Regions from separate parts of the Halalkalibacter kiskunsagensis genome, predicted to be linked through region 1. Evidence: predicted binding sites of a transcription regulator. Region 1 holds the regulator's gene; the other holds the start of a gene.
What was found. The regulator CtsR, encoded in region 1, represses protease genes until heat stress. The targets are predictions, from matches to a motif close to ATGGTCAATAAAGGTCAAACA.
Positions count from the first base shown of each region.

Region 2: a site for CtsR is predicted at 3,212-3,232, ahead of clpP (ATP-dependent Clp endopeptidase proteolytic subunit ClpP). Genes of this name have one in related genera too.

Region 1 is NZ_JAXBLX010000027.1:54,426-62,290, forward strand. Features, by position in the region: gene disA (DNA integrity scanning diadenylate cyclase DisA) at 1-163, opposite strand, end outside; gene radA (DNA repair protein RadA) at 167-1,540, opposite strand; gene clpC (ATP-dependent protease ATP-binding subunit ClpC) at 1,766-4,216, opposite strand; gene SLH51_RS16020 (protein arginine kinase) at 4,235-5,311, opposite strand; gene SLH51_RS16025 (UvrB/UvrC motif-containing protein) at 5,316-5,834, opposite strand; gene SLH51_RS16030 (CtsR family transcriptional regulator) at 5,851-6,321, opposite strand; gene SLH51_RS16035 (VLRF1 family aeRF1-type release factor) at 6,587-7,372, opposite strand.
Region 2 is NZ_JAXBLX010000053.1:22,320-30,184, forward strand. Features, by position in the region: gene gap (type I glyceraldehyde-3-phosphate dehydrogenase) at 1-54, opposite strand, end outside; gene SLH51_RS21205 (sugar-binding transcriptional regulator) at 118-1,137, opposite strand; gene SLH51_RS21210 (glutaredoxin family protein) at 1,271-1,522, opposite strand; gene rpoN (RNA polymerase factor sigma-54) at 1,616-2,926, opposite strand; gene clpP (ATP-dependent Clp endopeptidase proteolytic subunit ClpP) at 3,303-3,887, shown strand; gene SLH51_RS21225 (HPr family phosphocarrier protein) at 4,059-4,313, opposite strand; gene whiA (DNA-binding protein WhiA) at 4,347-5,297, opposite strand; gene SLH51_RS21235 (gluconeogenesis factor YvcK family protein) at 5,493-6,434, opposite strand; gene rapZ (RNase adapter RapZ) at 6,431-7,327, opposite strand; gene SLH51_RS21245 (NUDIX hydrolase) at 7,351-7,809, opposite strand.

The sequences.
Region 1 (7,865 bases):
CTCCATCGACAATTGGGACCATTGCATTGTCATAGCCAATGACGATTAAACCACCTGTTTTGGCACGTAGGACATTGTCAATTCCAGCTCGTAAATCTGTTCCAGGAGCCACTAACTTCAAAACATTTTGGATAAAAGCATCACGCTTTTTCCCTTCACTCATTTATTAACCTCCTAATCCAACCTCTAATGCTCTCTCTAATGTTGATACACCAATCACTTGAATGTCTTTAGGATACGTCCATCCTCCTAAATTCTTCTCTGGAATAATTGCCCGTTTAAAGCCTAACTTTGCAGCTTCATTTACTCGTTGTTCAATTCTTGAAATACGTCTAATTTCACCAGTTAACCCGACCTCTCCTATCGCTACATCTGTCGGGCTTGTCACTTGATTGCGGAAACTTGAGGCTACACATATTGCGATAGCTAAATCAATTGCTGGTTCATCGAGCCGTATTCCTCCTGCTACATTTAAATATGCATCTTGATTTTGTAAAAGAAGTCCCACTCGCTTTTCGAGGACCGCCATTAATAACGATACACGATTATGATCAACTCCAGTTGCCATTCTCCGTGGATTTCCAAAACTGGTCGGTGAGACTAATGCTTGAATTTCTACAAGTACAGGCCTCGTTCCTTCCATCGATGCAACAACAATGGACCCTGCTGCTCCTTGAGATCGATCCTCTAAAAAAATTTCAGATGGATTGAGTACCTCTTCAAGACCCAACTCTTTCATTTCAAATATACCCATTTCATTTGTTGATCCAAACCGGTTTTTAACTGCACGCAATATCCGATACGTATGATGTCGTTCTCCCTCAAAATACAAAACAGAGTCAACCATATGTTCAAGCAATTTCGGTCCAGCAATCGAGCCTTGCTTTGTCACATGTCCAACAATAAATATGGCTATCCCTCTTGTTTTTGCGACTCTCATAAAAGCAGCTGTACATTCTCTCACTTGGGCAACGCTTCCCGGAGCTGACGTAATGTCTTCTTGATATACAGTTTGAATAGAATCAATGATAACAAGTGTTGGCTGTACTTCATCTATCGCACGTTCAATAATCGAAACATCGGTTTCAGCTAGCACAAATAAATCAGTTGATGAGACACCTAACCGCTCAGAACGTAATTTGGTTTGTTTCACCGACTCCTCACCTGATATATATAATACTTTATGCTTTGTTTCAGCTAACTTGGAAGAAAGCTGTAGCAATAGTGTAGATTTTCCAATTCCAGGATCTCCTCCAACAAGTACAAGGGATCCGGGTACAATTCCCCCACCAAGAACACGATCAAGCTCCATCATTGTTGTACTAATTCTTGCCTCGGTTTCGCTTTTTACTGACATGATCGATTGCGGCTTTGATCCAGTAGAAGCAGATGTTACGTAGCTACGACTTGCTTGTTTGCTACTTGGTTCAAATTCCTCCACCATTGTGTTCCAGCTTTGGCACCCAGGGCACTTGCCCATCCATTTTGCAGATTCATACCCACACTCTTGGCAGACGAACTTTGTTTTTTTCTTTGCCATCTTGTTACTCCCTTCTACCTAGTACCTCTATTGTAACAGAGTAGGTGGGAAAAGTTCTCTGACAGAGCTTGTTGAAAAAGGTCGGTTTTAGCCATTTACTTAAAATTGATACATTCAATTAATATCCTCGTATGAATCAGATAACATTAGTATATGGTTAAAAGCCGAGGGATTATGACCCTCCCTCGGCTTTTTGTTTATTTAAAAACTATTATTTTAAGGTTGTTATACTTGCAAATTCTCTTTTTCTCCAACCGTTTTCACAAAAAGCTCATTGTCTTTTACATCGATAATTGCCTTTTGCCCTTTTGAAATCGTCCCTTTTAACAATTCTTCTGACAAACGATCCTCCACTTGCTTTTGCAATGCTCGACGCAGTGGACGCGCCCCGTATTCTGGATCAAATCCTAAATCAGTAATTTTATCTTTTGCTGCTTCCGTTAACTCTAAATCAATTCCTTGTTCAAATAATCGAGTTTTTAGTTGATCTGCCAATAATGTAATAATTTCACGAATGTGTCGTTTCTCTAGAGAATGGAAAACGATAAGTTCATCAATACGGTTAAGGAACTCCGGACGGAAACTACGTTTAAGTTCTTCCATCACTTTCCCTTTCATGTCCTTATATTCCTGATCTTCACTTTCTGTTGTAAACCCTAGGAACTTACTTCTACTTAGCGTACTTGCACCAACATTCGATGTCATAATAATCGCCGTGTTACGGAAATCAACTGTTCTTCCTTTCGAATCCGTTAAGCGGCCATCCTCTAATACTTGAAGAAGAATGTTAAAGACCTCAGGATGGGCTTTTTCAATCTCATCTAATAAAATAACTGAATATGGCTTACGACGAACTTTCTCCGTTAATTGACCACCATCATCATGACCGACATAGCCTGGAGGTGAACCAACAAGACGACTTGTCGTATGCTTTTCCATATACTCAGACATATCAATTCGAATAACTGCGTCTTCATCTCCAAATAACGTTTCAGCCACCGCTCTTGCAAGCTCTGTTTTCCCTACCCCTGTTGGTCCTAAGAAAATAAATGAACCAATTGGACGCTTTGGATCTTTAAGACCGGCTCTTGCACGACGAACTGCTTTTGAAATCGACTTAACCGCTTCTTCTTGACCAACAATTCGTTCATGTAGAATTTCTTCCATTTTAAGTAAACGGTCTGTTTCTTCCTCTGCTAACTTAGAAACTGGAATTCCCGTCCAACTAGCAACGACTTGCGCAATATCTTCAACTGTAACCTCAGTATCTTCTTGACCCTGCTTTTTCTTCCATTCATTCTTCATCTCTTCTAATTCTTCACGCAAGCGTTGTTCGGAGTCACGTAACGATGCCGCCTTTTCAAACTCTTGGCTTTGAACCGCCGCATCCTTTTCTTTTCTTGTTTCCTCTAGACGCCCTTCAAGCTCTTTTAAGTTAGGTGGTGCTGTATAGGACTTAAGACGAACCTTCGATCCAGCTTCATCTATTAAATCAATTGCTTTATCTGGTAAGAAGCGGTCAGATATATAGCGATCTGACATTTTGACTGCTCCTTCAATGGCATCATCTGTAATAGTCACTCGGTGATGCGCTTCATAGCGATCACGTAGTCCTTTTAAAATTAAGATCGATTCCTCAAGTGTTGGCTCATTTACTTGAATTGGTTGGAAACGACGCTCAAGTGCAGCATCCTTTTCAATGTACTTTCGATATTCATCAAGTGTCGTTGCACCAATACATTGTAATTCTCCGCGAGCTAGCGATGGTTTTAAAATGTTAGAAGCATCAATCGCTCCTTCAGCACCACCAGCTCCGATTAAAGTATGAAGCTCATCGATGAACAAAATGACATTTCCAGCTTGGCGGATTTCATCCATCACTTTTTTCAGACGATCTTCAAACTCACCACGATACTTCGTTCCAGCAACAACTGTCCCCATATCTAGTGTCATAACACGCTTGTTACGCAATGTTTCCGGTACTTCATTGGCAATAATTGCTTGAGCTAGCCCTTCTGCAATGGCTGTCTTCCCAACACCCGGTTCCCCAATTAAAACAGGGTTATTTTTCGTCCGACGACTTAATACTTGGATAACTCTTTCAATCTCTTTGCTTCGGCCAATCACTGGATCAAGTGATTCCTCTCTAGCAACAGCCGTTAAGTCACGCGCTAAACTATCAAGAGTCGGCGTGTTCGCGTTACTAGATCCGGCACTTTGACTAGAAGAATTACCAACTTCATTGCTTCCTAAAAGTTGTAACACTTGCTGACGAGCTTTATTTAAGCTAACACCTAAATTATTTAGTACACGAGCTGCTACTCCCTCTCCTTCACGAATGAGGCCAAGTAGAATGTGTTCTGTTCCAACATAAGAATGTCCTAACTTACGAGCTTCATCCATTGAAAGTTCAATGACTTTCTTTGCTCTTGGAGTATAGTGAATTGTTTTTGAACCTTCTTGTCCTTTTCCTATTAACGTTTCTACTTCTTTTTGAATCTTCTCAGAACCAAGTCCAAGAGCTTGAAGCGCTTTAGCAGCTATTCCTTCTCCCTCTCTTATCAGCCCTAAGAGAATATGTTCTGTTCCGATATTATTATGTCCTAATCTTACTGCTTCTTCTTGCGCTAACGCTAATACCTTCTGTGCTCGCTCTGTAAAACGTCCAAACATCATTGACGTCCACCTCCAAGATTATTCGTTCGTTTCTTCCTCTAATTTTACCCTTTCTCTAATAAGGGTCGCTCTTCTTTCATCGCGCTGCTCTGCTGATAAGACTTCGCCAGCATACTGTTGCAAAAAACCTGGCTGTGTCAAAATCATGAGCTCATTTAATATGTTCCCTGAAAGACCTTTAATCAACCCTAAATCAATACCCAACCGTACATTTGATAAACGCTGTGTCGCTTCTTTTGATTCAATCAATCGACTATGAGCCAAAATACCAAATGAGCGATGAACCCGATCTTCTAGTTGCAACCTTGATTGATCTAGGAGAACTTCTCTAGCAGAACGCTCTTGTTGAATAAGCTGCAAAACGACTCCTCGTAAATCTTCAACAATGTCCTCTTCTGATTTTCCCAAGGTGATTTGATTAGAGATTTGAAATAGGTTACCTAAAGCTTCGCTACCTTCCCCGTAAATTCCTCTAACAACTAATCCTAATTGATTAATTGCTGGCAAAATACGATTTAATTGTTGAGTCATAGCAAGAGCTGGCAGATGCATCATCACGGATGCACGTAAACCTGTCCCAACATTTGTTGGACAACTTGTTAAGTATCCTCTTTTTTCATCAAATGCATATGTGAGGCGTTGCTCAATCCAATCATCGATCTTGTTTGCTTTCTCCAGGCCTTTTCCTAATTGGAAACCAGGAAGCAAGCATTGAATTCGAATATGATCTTCTTCATTAATCATAATGCTTACAGCCTCGTCTTTATCAAGCAAGACCGCTCCATACTTCGAATGATCCGCTAAATGAGGACTTATTAAATGTTTTTCAACTAAGACTCGCTTCTCATTTTGCTTCATCTCATCAATTCGAAATAACTCAAGTGAGCCAATAGCTTGATACTCTTCATTGGTTAATGCATCTCCAACATGCTTACAAGTTGCATATGACTCTTCCATCGAAGCAAGAAGGGGAAACTTATATTCTTCAAGGTTCCTAGCTAATCTTATTCGGCTACTTAGGACAATATCCGAATCTGGGCCATCTTTTTTCATCCAAGGGCTTAATGCTTCTGAAATAAATTGTTGGAGTGACATAATCTCAGCCCTCCTTTTTCTCGTTCTTTTGTTTTTCTAATAACCGAATTTCATCTCGGAGTTCAGCAGCTTTTTCAAATTCCTCTTGTTCAATGAACTGTTTAAGTTCCTCTTTTAAAGATTCAATTTGCCGCTGCAATTGAATACCCCCACCAATTCTCTCAGGAAGCTTTCCGGCATGTGTATGATTGCCGCTATGCACTCGTTTCAAAATAGGACCCAGTTTCGTTTCAAAACTTTTATAGCAATTGGCACATCCAAATCTCCCTACTTGAGTGAATTGTTCATAAGTCATCCCACATTTTTCACAAGACGGTTTAGTATCTGCCTCTGCTTTCAATGGTTGTTCAAAATGTAGTAAACCGGATAAAAGTTGATGGATCGAAAAGCTATTTGTTCCAGGAAAATAATCTCCCTTTTCTTTCGCACATTGTTCACAAATATGAAATTCTGTTTTCTCACCATTTATAATTTTGGCAAAATGTAAACTTGCTTTCCTTTTATTACATTCCTGACAAATCATTGAATCTCCTCCTCCCTTAAGAGAATTCTTTGTATTTTAATGTTTCTAGCATCGCTTTCACGATATTTGCACGTACTTCATCCCTGTGAGCAACATTAGCATTATACAGCGTTCGATCTAAAACACTTATCATAATATTTGCCTCTCTTTTGGTGATTGCTTTTTCATCAAATAACCGTAAAATTATGTTCTCTGCTGTATGTTGGTCGATAGCTTTTCCTGTAATCTGAATCATTTGGTCAAATAGATCTAGGTGGTCATGAGGACTGACTTTCATGATACGTATATATCCCCCTCCACCCCTTTTGCTTTCAACTTGATAACCTTTTTCTAAGGTGAATCTCGTTTGAATTACATAATTGATTTGCGAAGGGACACATTGAAATTTTTTAGCGATTTCACTTCTTTTAATTTCTAAAGGATCATTACCACTGTTACGTATCGTAGCTTTTAAGTATTCTTCAATGATGTCAGATATATTTCTCAAACTTTGCCCTCCCCTCACCGTTTGACTTTGACTATCTTTGACTATATTGATATTATATGCTCAATAACGCAAAAGTGCAATATGTATGCTTACTATTAGTATAACCAGGCATGCCTACTCGAAAACCATATGTTATGAGATTTTATGACGTTGCTTTACTAAAGATAAACATGAGAAAACGAGGCTGAAAAAAATCCGTCCTCCTCTATCTATATGTGACAATAGATGATTTTGAACCATTCTTTAAACAACCTCGTATCATTTATTAAGAAGCTAACACTTGCCCTACAAGCTCTTTAGACGTAAATTTGTGATAATTTTTGTTTATTTTTTTCACTTTGATATAATCTAGGTACTTCTCAAATTCACTTGTTGCATCTGGTTGTCCAACTAAATAAATCGCAGTCCACCCTCGTATCTTTGCTTCTTTTTCAATCGTACCTGCTAATGTTTTATACCAACGTTGTTGATTAGCTTCTAGGCGATTTTGATATTTATCCCGGTGATTAGCGCCTGAAGCCATTCTCTCTCTAGCAGCCACTCCCTCATACTGCTTCCAGTCTTCATCCTCAAAATTTAAGTGATACGCAAGTTCTTTCTTCACTTCTCCTAAACTAGTTTCAATTGTAAAGATGTCTTCTTTTTGAATAAATATAATCCCCTCGGTTGGAAACTGCCCTTGAATTCTTTCTAGTTGATTTAAAACAGGTTGCTTCTCCCAATGAAACTCATTTTCCAATGATATTTGTAGTTTTTTTATGAGAACCTTGCCAGTAGCAGATGCAATAAGGACTACACTTTTGGGTAATTCTAGTTGTAAATTATTAAACTCCTCTTGCACCTGTTTTTTTACCTTTTTATATGCAGCTAAATTTTGATGCTCGCTTGAATGAATATACTCTTCTAGTTTTTTTAATCCATTTTTCAAACGGATCTTCCATTCTCCTTTTTGTTGATCATTGCTTGTTTGATCTGTGTTTAAATAAATGGTTAAGCAGCCTTCTTTGCAATCGTGTTCTTTTAATTGTTCGAGTTCTTTTGCAAATGTCATTTTCGCTTCCTCCTTTGAATATGGAGATCGATCTCCACTTCTTAGAGGTCTATATCCTAGTTCCAGTTTAACTAAACATGTTTCTGTTAATCGTTGTCCCAATATATGATTTTTTGTTTAGTTTTAAATGTCTTTGTAAAGAAATGGTGATTATTTATTGTCCGGGGAATTAGTTTTATTTCTTGTGAAAAGTTAGCACTTGTTACAAATATACATTTAAAAGAGAGGGTGGGGACTTTAAAGTAAGTAGTATTTTATATTAGATTAAGGGCAGTTTATTTGTTTATTGACAGAGAGAACGTCTTCTTACTAGAGATTACTCATGGGGTAACAATTGTTCCTTTGAAGTAGATGTTGCCCCTTCCGAAGCTTTATCTTAATACAACCTTTCTACTCCTTCCTTCCCTTGTACGGCGGAAGCCTGGCAACGTCCTGGCTCGCCATTTCTCTTCTACGGGGAAGCTTGACTTGATGCTTTTTCATTGAAAGGGAT
Region 2 (7,865 bases), on a different contig from region 1:
AAATACGTTACGTCCAATACGTCCAAAACCATTAATACCAATTTTTGTTGCCATGTTCAATCTCCTCCTAATTACTTTAACTTAGATTTATCTAAAAGAGCATTGCTCTTTTATCTACTATAATTTTAATAAAGATTCGGCAGCAGCTTCATCAGTAATCAATACATCACTTGGTTGATACTTCATATAAGCGGCAATGGCTTCTGCCTTTGAAGAACCTCCTGCAACGGAGATAACATATTTATGTTCTCCAAGATCATCGAGTTGTAACCCTATCGTTCGTTGTTTATGAATCGGTTCTCCATGACGATTAAAGTAATAGCCAAATGCCTCTGCTACAGCCTCTTCCCGGTTAAGCTTGTCGACAAACGAATTTACCGAATCGCGCCGAAGTGCCATCGTTCTCGCATCACCAATCCCATGAATTACAGTACAAGCGGATTGAATCAGCTTTAGGATATCCTTAACTGATGGTTCTAATACAAGAGATGAATAAGCTTCTTCGCTTATTTGATCTGGCACATGTAACAAGCGATACTGTGCACCAGCTCGACTTGCCAGTTCTGCACTAATTGTATTCGCCTGATTTTCTACTTGCTCTCCTAATCCTCCACGCGCCGGGACAAATACTACTTCCCGTGTTTTCGCATCAGGTTTCATCATTTCCGCAACAGCAGCCAGTGTTGTACCACCCATTACAGCGACAACATCTTTCGGCTTAATAATTTGCTTCAATTCGCTAATACAAGCGCGCCCCATCTCTCGTTTAACCCAATGGTCTTCATCACTATTTCCAGCAACGACTATGACTTGCTTCACACCGAGTTCTATTTCCAACTTGCTCTCAAGCTCCCTAAGACCAAGTAACTCTTTCATCATATCTTCTAACTTTTGAAAAAGTTGTTCGCCTTCTTCTGTAATACTCATCCCTGCTGTTGCAAAGTGGACAAGTCCTTGCTCTTTTAAAAACGTCACTTCGCCTCTAAGAACACGTTCAGACAATTGCAAGTTAGTTGATAAGCTTCTTCTGCCTATTGGTTGCATGAGTTTAATGTAGTGGAGGATCCGATATCGCTTGACCATAACATCAAGCAAATCAGGTAATAATTTTTTCTGAATATCTAACAATAGTTGCATAAAGCCATACTCCCTTATCTAAGTCTGGACTCATTATGTCCCGCATAGACTTTTTGCGTCCCAATCATTTCAAAAAAAAAGACCAAATCCTTCCCACAAATTTATATTACCAAGGATAAGGTCTTTACACAAGTTAAATTTGCCCATTTAATTCAAGTAAACGCTTTCTTACTTTTTTTTCTGAAATTTGCCCAAAATCGACCTCTTCACCATTGATTAAAATCACTGGAATCATGATTTGATATTTTTCTAACAATTCATCATCCTTATAAATATCCGTGATTTTCATCGTAAATTTAAACTCACTTTTCAAAGGCTTTAATTTATTAATCGCTTTATCACATAAAGGACAATCAATTTTTGACATAACGACTACTTCTAACATTTCCAACACCACTCAATATTATAGATTTTTTTCAAGAAGGGGGCGATTTTGGAGACTTTTTGATTAAACTCATATTAAGATTAAACAAGCTTATTACACAAATCGCTTTCTTTTAGAAGAAGCCGGAATTCCTAATTCATCTCGGTACTTGGCAATCGCTCTTCTTGAAACGATAATATCCTTTTCTGCCTGCATCCAGCTTACAATCTTTGAATCTGAAAGTGGCTTTTGCTTATTTTCAGAAGCAATCAACTCTTTCATCCAATCTTTTATTTGGCGACTAGATGCCAATTCACCGAATCCATTTTGAACCGATGATGAAAACAACGACTTTAATTCAATGATTCCCCTTGGTGTGTCAGCAAATTTACTCGTAGTGGCTCGGCTTACGGTTGATTCATGGACACCAATCTCATCTGCTATTTCCTTTAATGTAAGTGGCTTTAAAATTCCCTTTTTATTTAAAAAATAATCCCTTTGATGTTTCGCAATTGCTTCTCCTACTTTGACAATAGTCTGCTGTCTTTGCTGAATACTTTTCATCAGCCATTGCACTTGTTGTACTTTTTGTTTCGCGTAATGAGTTGCTTCATGATCCTGCTCATTCTGTAGCAATTGTTCATAATGATGGTTCAGGCCTACACTTGGGATCAAATCATCCTCTACATGCACAAGCAAATCTCCTTCATATGGAACGATTCTGATTTCGGGTCTGACATATTGAACTGGATCTGCTACAAATTGACTTCCTGGTCTAGGGTCTAATGTTTGAATAACGTCATTCACCTCTTGCACATCTGCAACCGTAATACCAAGCTTTTTCGAGATCTCTTTCCACTTTCGAGATGCAAATTCTTCCATGTAATATGAAATCACCTGCTCGGCTATTATGTGAGGAGTATCGAGTCTCTGCAATTGCAGCAATAAACACTCTTGTAAATTTCGTGCACCAACACCGGCAGGATCGAAGCTCTGCAAGGTGTGTAATATCGTTTCTCCTTCTGCTAGTGAAATGTGTAACTCATCACAAATCTCTTGAATTGGCCTCGATACATACCCGTCTTCTCGCAAGCTGAAAACTAAATATTCAATTTCTTTTTTTCTTTTATTTGTTAGATTTAATTCTTGAATTTGTTGTAGCAAATACTCACTTAAACTCATTCTATCGATATGGGCATAATCAATTGGTGAGGGCTGATCTGTGGAAGCTTTTGAATAAGTAGAATACGTTTGTTCAGCTAATCCAGTCGGTTCCTTCACATCTAGTAGTGGGTTCTCAAGTGCTTGTTCCTGAATATAGGTTGAAAGCTCGAGTGCTGAAAACTGCAACAAGTGGATCGCTTGACGTAATTCTTGCGTCATAACCAACCCTGTTGTCTGCTGTTGATAAAGACCAAATTGCACCTGTGTTCCCCTCCCTTCATTTTTTCATTATAAAGAGTTATCACTTTAACGAAAACGCTTTCTAATGCTTATGCCAATACTAGTTTATTTCATTCCTTATCTTATTATAATTCATTCAATTCTTGAAAACTATGTTTAATCATTCTTAAAATATCGTTTAGATTATTTAAAAACGGATATTATGAAAGGAGGGTTTAAATAACTTCATATGGAATAGTATGTAGTAGGAGGCTATTTTACTTTTTTACAATTGTTGAACACCTTCTTCAAGCAAAGAAGTGTTTTCATTTGACCTTCTTTGACCATTTAGGTATGATGTACATAGCTCACTTATTTGAACACATTTGGGTTCACTAAAACAAAAGGAGGATTTTACATGAACTTAATTCCTACAGTTATTGAACAAACAAACCGAGGCGAGCGTGCATATGACATTTACTCTCGTTTGTTAAAAGATCGTATTATCATGTTAGGAAGTGCGATTGATGATAATGTTGCCAACTCGATCGTAGCTCAATTGCTTTTCTTACAAGCAGAAGATCCAGAAAAAGACATTTCAATCTATATTAACAGCCCAGGTGGATCGATCACAGCGGGTATGGCAATCTATGACACAATGCAGTACATAAAGCCAAAGGTATCAACGATTTGTATTGGTATGGCTGCCTCAATGGGTGCATTCTTACTTGCTGCTGGTGAAAAAGGCAAGCGTTTTGCCCTTCCCAACAGTGAAGTGATGATTCACCAACCACTTGGTGGAACACAAGGTCAAGCATCTGATATCCAAATTCACGCAAAACGCATTATTGAAATGCGTGAAAGCTTAAACAAAATTTTAGCAGAACGTACAGGTCAACCAATGGAAGTTATCGAACGCGATACGGACCGTGACAACTTCATGATTGCTGCAAAAGCACAAGAGTATGGTTTAATCGACAAAGTTATTCCAGCATCGAAATAGAAAGACTTGGCCACTGCCAGACTGCCTTTTTTTTGAGAAATGTGGTTTACCACTCTCACAAACGAAGGTCAGGTTCAGGCGGTGGCTTTTTTTGCTTGTCTGCAGTATTTAACAATTTGATACAAAAAAAACACCGTTCACTTATAAAAGGAATCGGCGTCTTTTCGTTCATTATTCAGTTTCAATAAAAGCGCTTAACGTTTCAAGTGCCTCAGTTTCGTCGTTTCCATCTGTGACAAGGGTAAAAGTTGTGCCACGGCCTAACGCTAAGCTCATTAACCCCATAATGCTTTTTGCATTTACTTTTTTATCATTTTTCTCAATGAACACCTCTGATGAAAACCGACTTGCTTCTTGCACAAATAGTGCAGCTGGCCTTGCTTGTAACCCTGCTTTTCGTTTCACTGTTACTTCCTTTTTTACCATATGAATCTCCTCCTCAAGCTTTTTCATTTTTTTTCATGTTTCAAATGCTTGACCATTTCTGAGTTTGTCTGCAATTTGGTCGATTTTGCGTAAGCGATGATTCACACCGGATTTGCTCACTGTTCCTCCATCAACCATTTCTCCTAATTCTTTAAGAGTGACATCCTGGTGCAACACACGCAATTCAGCAATTTCTCTTAATTTAGGAGGAAGTTGATCGAGACCCATTGTCCGATCGACATATCGAATATTCTCCACTTGTCTAAGTGCTGCCCCAACCGTTTTATTTAAATTTGCGGTTTCACAGTTGACTAGACGATTAACAGAATTTCGCATATCTTTCATGATTCGAACATCTTCAAAATAAAGCAACGCTTGATGAGCACCGATAATATTTAAAAACTCGATAATTTTCTCGCTCTCTTTCATATACGTGATGAAGCCCTTTTTACGTTCCAATGTTTTTGCATTTAATTGATACTCGTTCATCAATTCACATAATGAATCATTATGTTCCTCATAAATCGAGAAAATTTCTAAGTGATATGATGAAGTCTCTGGATGGTTAATGGATCCTCCTGCTAAAAACGCACCTCGTAAATAAGCTCGCTTGCAGCAGGTTTCTTTCGTAAGTTCCTTTGAAATCGTACGATGAAAGACAAAGCCTTCGCCTAAAATTCCTAAAAGCTCCAATAATTCTTTTGCCTCGTGCTGCATACGAACAAGATACACATTGTTCTTTTTTAATCTCATCTTTTTTCGAACAAGAAGCTCGACAAACATTGAAGGATACACTCTTTTAATAAGTGTATAAATTCTTCTTGCAATCGCTGCATTCTCTGTCGTAACATCTAATCCAAGTTTCATTTGACTGAACGAAAGAGAACCATTCATTCGAATAAGTGCAGCTAACTCTGCTGTCGCACAGCAGTCGTCTTGTTCTAGTTGTGTCAGTTCTTTCTTTGTTTTGGCTGCAAAAGACAAGGTCCTCACTCCTTTCAGCCGCGTAGCTTATCTGCCTTATGTTTGCACAAACCATAAATATGAAAACAAGAAAAAACTTTTGATCTAAAGCAATTCCCTACACGTTCAGTATCCATTTATCAATATACGGTTAAGCTGACATGTAAACTGGGTATAGATCGGAGCCACACATTCCGTCTTCAATCCTATATCCAATCACACACGTAAAATTGCTTTTGACACCTTCGTTGCATCATGCCTCAGCATACTTCCTAATTCTGTCACAAAATGATCACGAATAATCGAAACCCCTAAAGATTGTAAGCGCTCTTCATCAATTACAACTGGAACAGCCCCTTCTTCAGCATAACGCAACTGAACCTCAGCGGAAACCTTTGAACCATGTACGATTACTTCATCTACTAGTTCGGTACCACAGTGGTCAATAATCGCTTGAAGATGATCGGCTGCAGAATATTGATCCGTCTCACCACTTTGCGTCATCACATTACATATATATACTTTACGAGCTTTTGCCTGTTCTATCGCTTTCACAACTCCTGGCACAAGTAAATTCGGGAGAACGCTAGTATACAGGCTTCCAGGCCCTAACACAATGATATCAGCTTCTTCTATCGCTCTTATACTCGATTGTAAAGGTGTGACATCCCCTGGTGTTAAAAACACTCGCTTAATTCGCTTTTTCTCAAGTGGAATTAATGACTCACCTGTGACAACAGTCCCATCTTCCATTTCGGCATGAAGAACAATGCTTCGATTCGCAGCTGGATAAACATTTCCTCTTACATTTAATACTTTACTTAATTCTACAATCCCTCGTGAAAAATCACCAGTAATAGACGTCATTCCTGCTAATAAAAGATTGCCTAGAGAATGACCCGATAACCCATTTCCATTTGAAAAGCGATGTTGAAATAGCTCCTCAACAAGTGGTTCCACTTCCGCTAATGCAATTAATACGTTTCTTACATCTCCAGGAGGAGGAATGTTTAGTTCTTTTCGCAGGCGACCGGAACTACCGCCATCATCGGCAACTGTTACAATAGCAGATATTTCTACTGGGAACGTTTTTAACCCTCGTAGCAACACTGATAAGCCGGTTCCTCCTCCGATCACTACAACATTTTTTTTGTTCACTTCGATGGTTCCTTCCTTTTATCTTTATCAATATCTCGATGGCTTACATGAACAATATATTCATTCGCGAAAGCTTCAGCAAAGTATTCTGCCAATGTAACAGAACGGTGCTTCCCGCCAGTACACCCAATCCCAATCACTACCTGACTCTTTCCTTCACGCTTGTATTGCGGAAGCATAAACTTGAGCAGATCCGTTAATTTTTCTATAAATTGCTGCGTCTCTGTCCACTTCAACACATAAGAGGACACTTCTTTTTCAAGACCCGTTTTTGGTCTCATATGATCAATATAGTGCGGGTTAGGAAGAAAACGAACATCAAATACAAGGTCCGCATCAATTGGCATCCCGTATTTAAAGCCAAACGACATGACATTCACGGAGAAGGGATGACGCTCGTTTAGTGAAAATCTTTGAATGATTTTCTCTCGTAACTGAATCGGTTTCATCTCTGTCGTATCAATAATTTGTTGGGATCTGCCCTTCATTTCTTCTAGCATTTCACGCTCTAATCGAATTCCTTCTAGTGGCAACCCATTTGGAGCAAGTGGATGTGATCGTCTTGTTTCTTTATAACGCTGAACCAATTTTGCATCCTTTGCATCCAAAAAGAGAATTTGCAATTTAAAGTGAAGGTGTGGCGAAAGACTAATCATATCGATTGCTTCGAAAAGATGATCAAAAAACTTTCGACCACGCAAATCGATCACAAGTGCCACTTTATTCATTTTTCCATTCGAGCCTTCAATTAGCTCGATAAACTTAGGAATGAGGGCTGGAGGTAGGTTATCGACGCAAAAATAACCTAAGTCCTCGAAGCTTTGTACAGCAACTGTCTTTCCTGCTCCAGACATTCCCGTAATAATCACAATTTGAATTTGTTCCTGCTCGATCGTCAACCTCTTCACCCCTTTATTTACTCTGTTGTTAATCGATAAGAGACTAAATCAAAGTCTGGTGTATAATAGCACGTTCCATGCATAACGCCTTGTTGAGATAATACATGTGAAAACATGTGTCTGTCTCCAGCTGCCATAGGTAACGTTACGACTTCGCTTTTGTTCTTCCAAGCCAATTTGCCTTCTGGTGATTGTTCAAATATCTGCCCTTTGTAGCTAGTTGCCTGGAATGTGAACATCATCCATTCGTTAACCGGCTGGTCATTTTCTACAATCACGATTGTGAATACTGCACGCAAGGTTACATTTTCGACCTGCAAACCTGTTTCTTCACGAAATTCACGTTCTGCTGATTCTTTTATCGTTTCACCAAGTTCCATCTTCCCGCCTGGTGCAACCCACCAGCCTCGACTTGGTTTTTGTAATAATAATACTTTATCGCCTTGTGTTAAGACACAATTCGTAATCCGTTGCAACCGCCTCACCTCACGTTCAATAACTTTATTATACAATTAATTGAAAGGTCTAACAA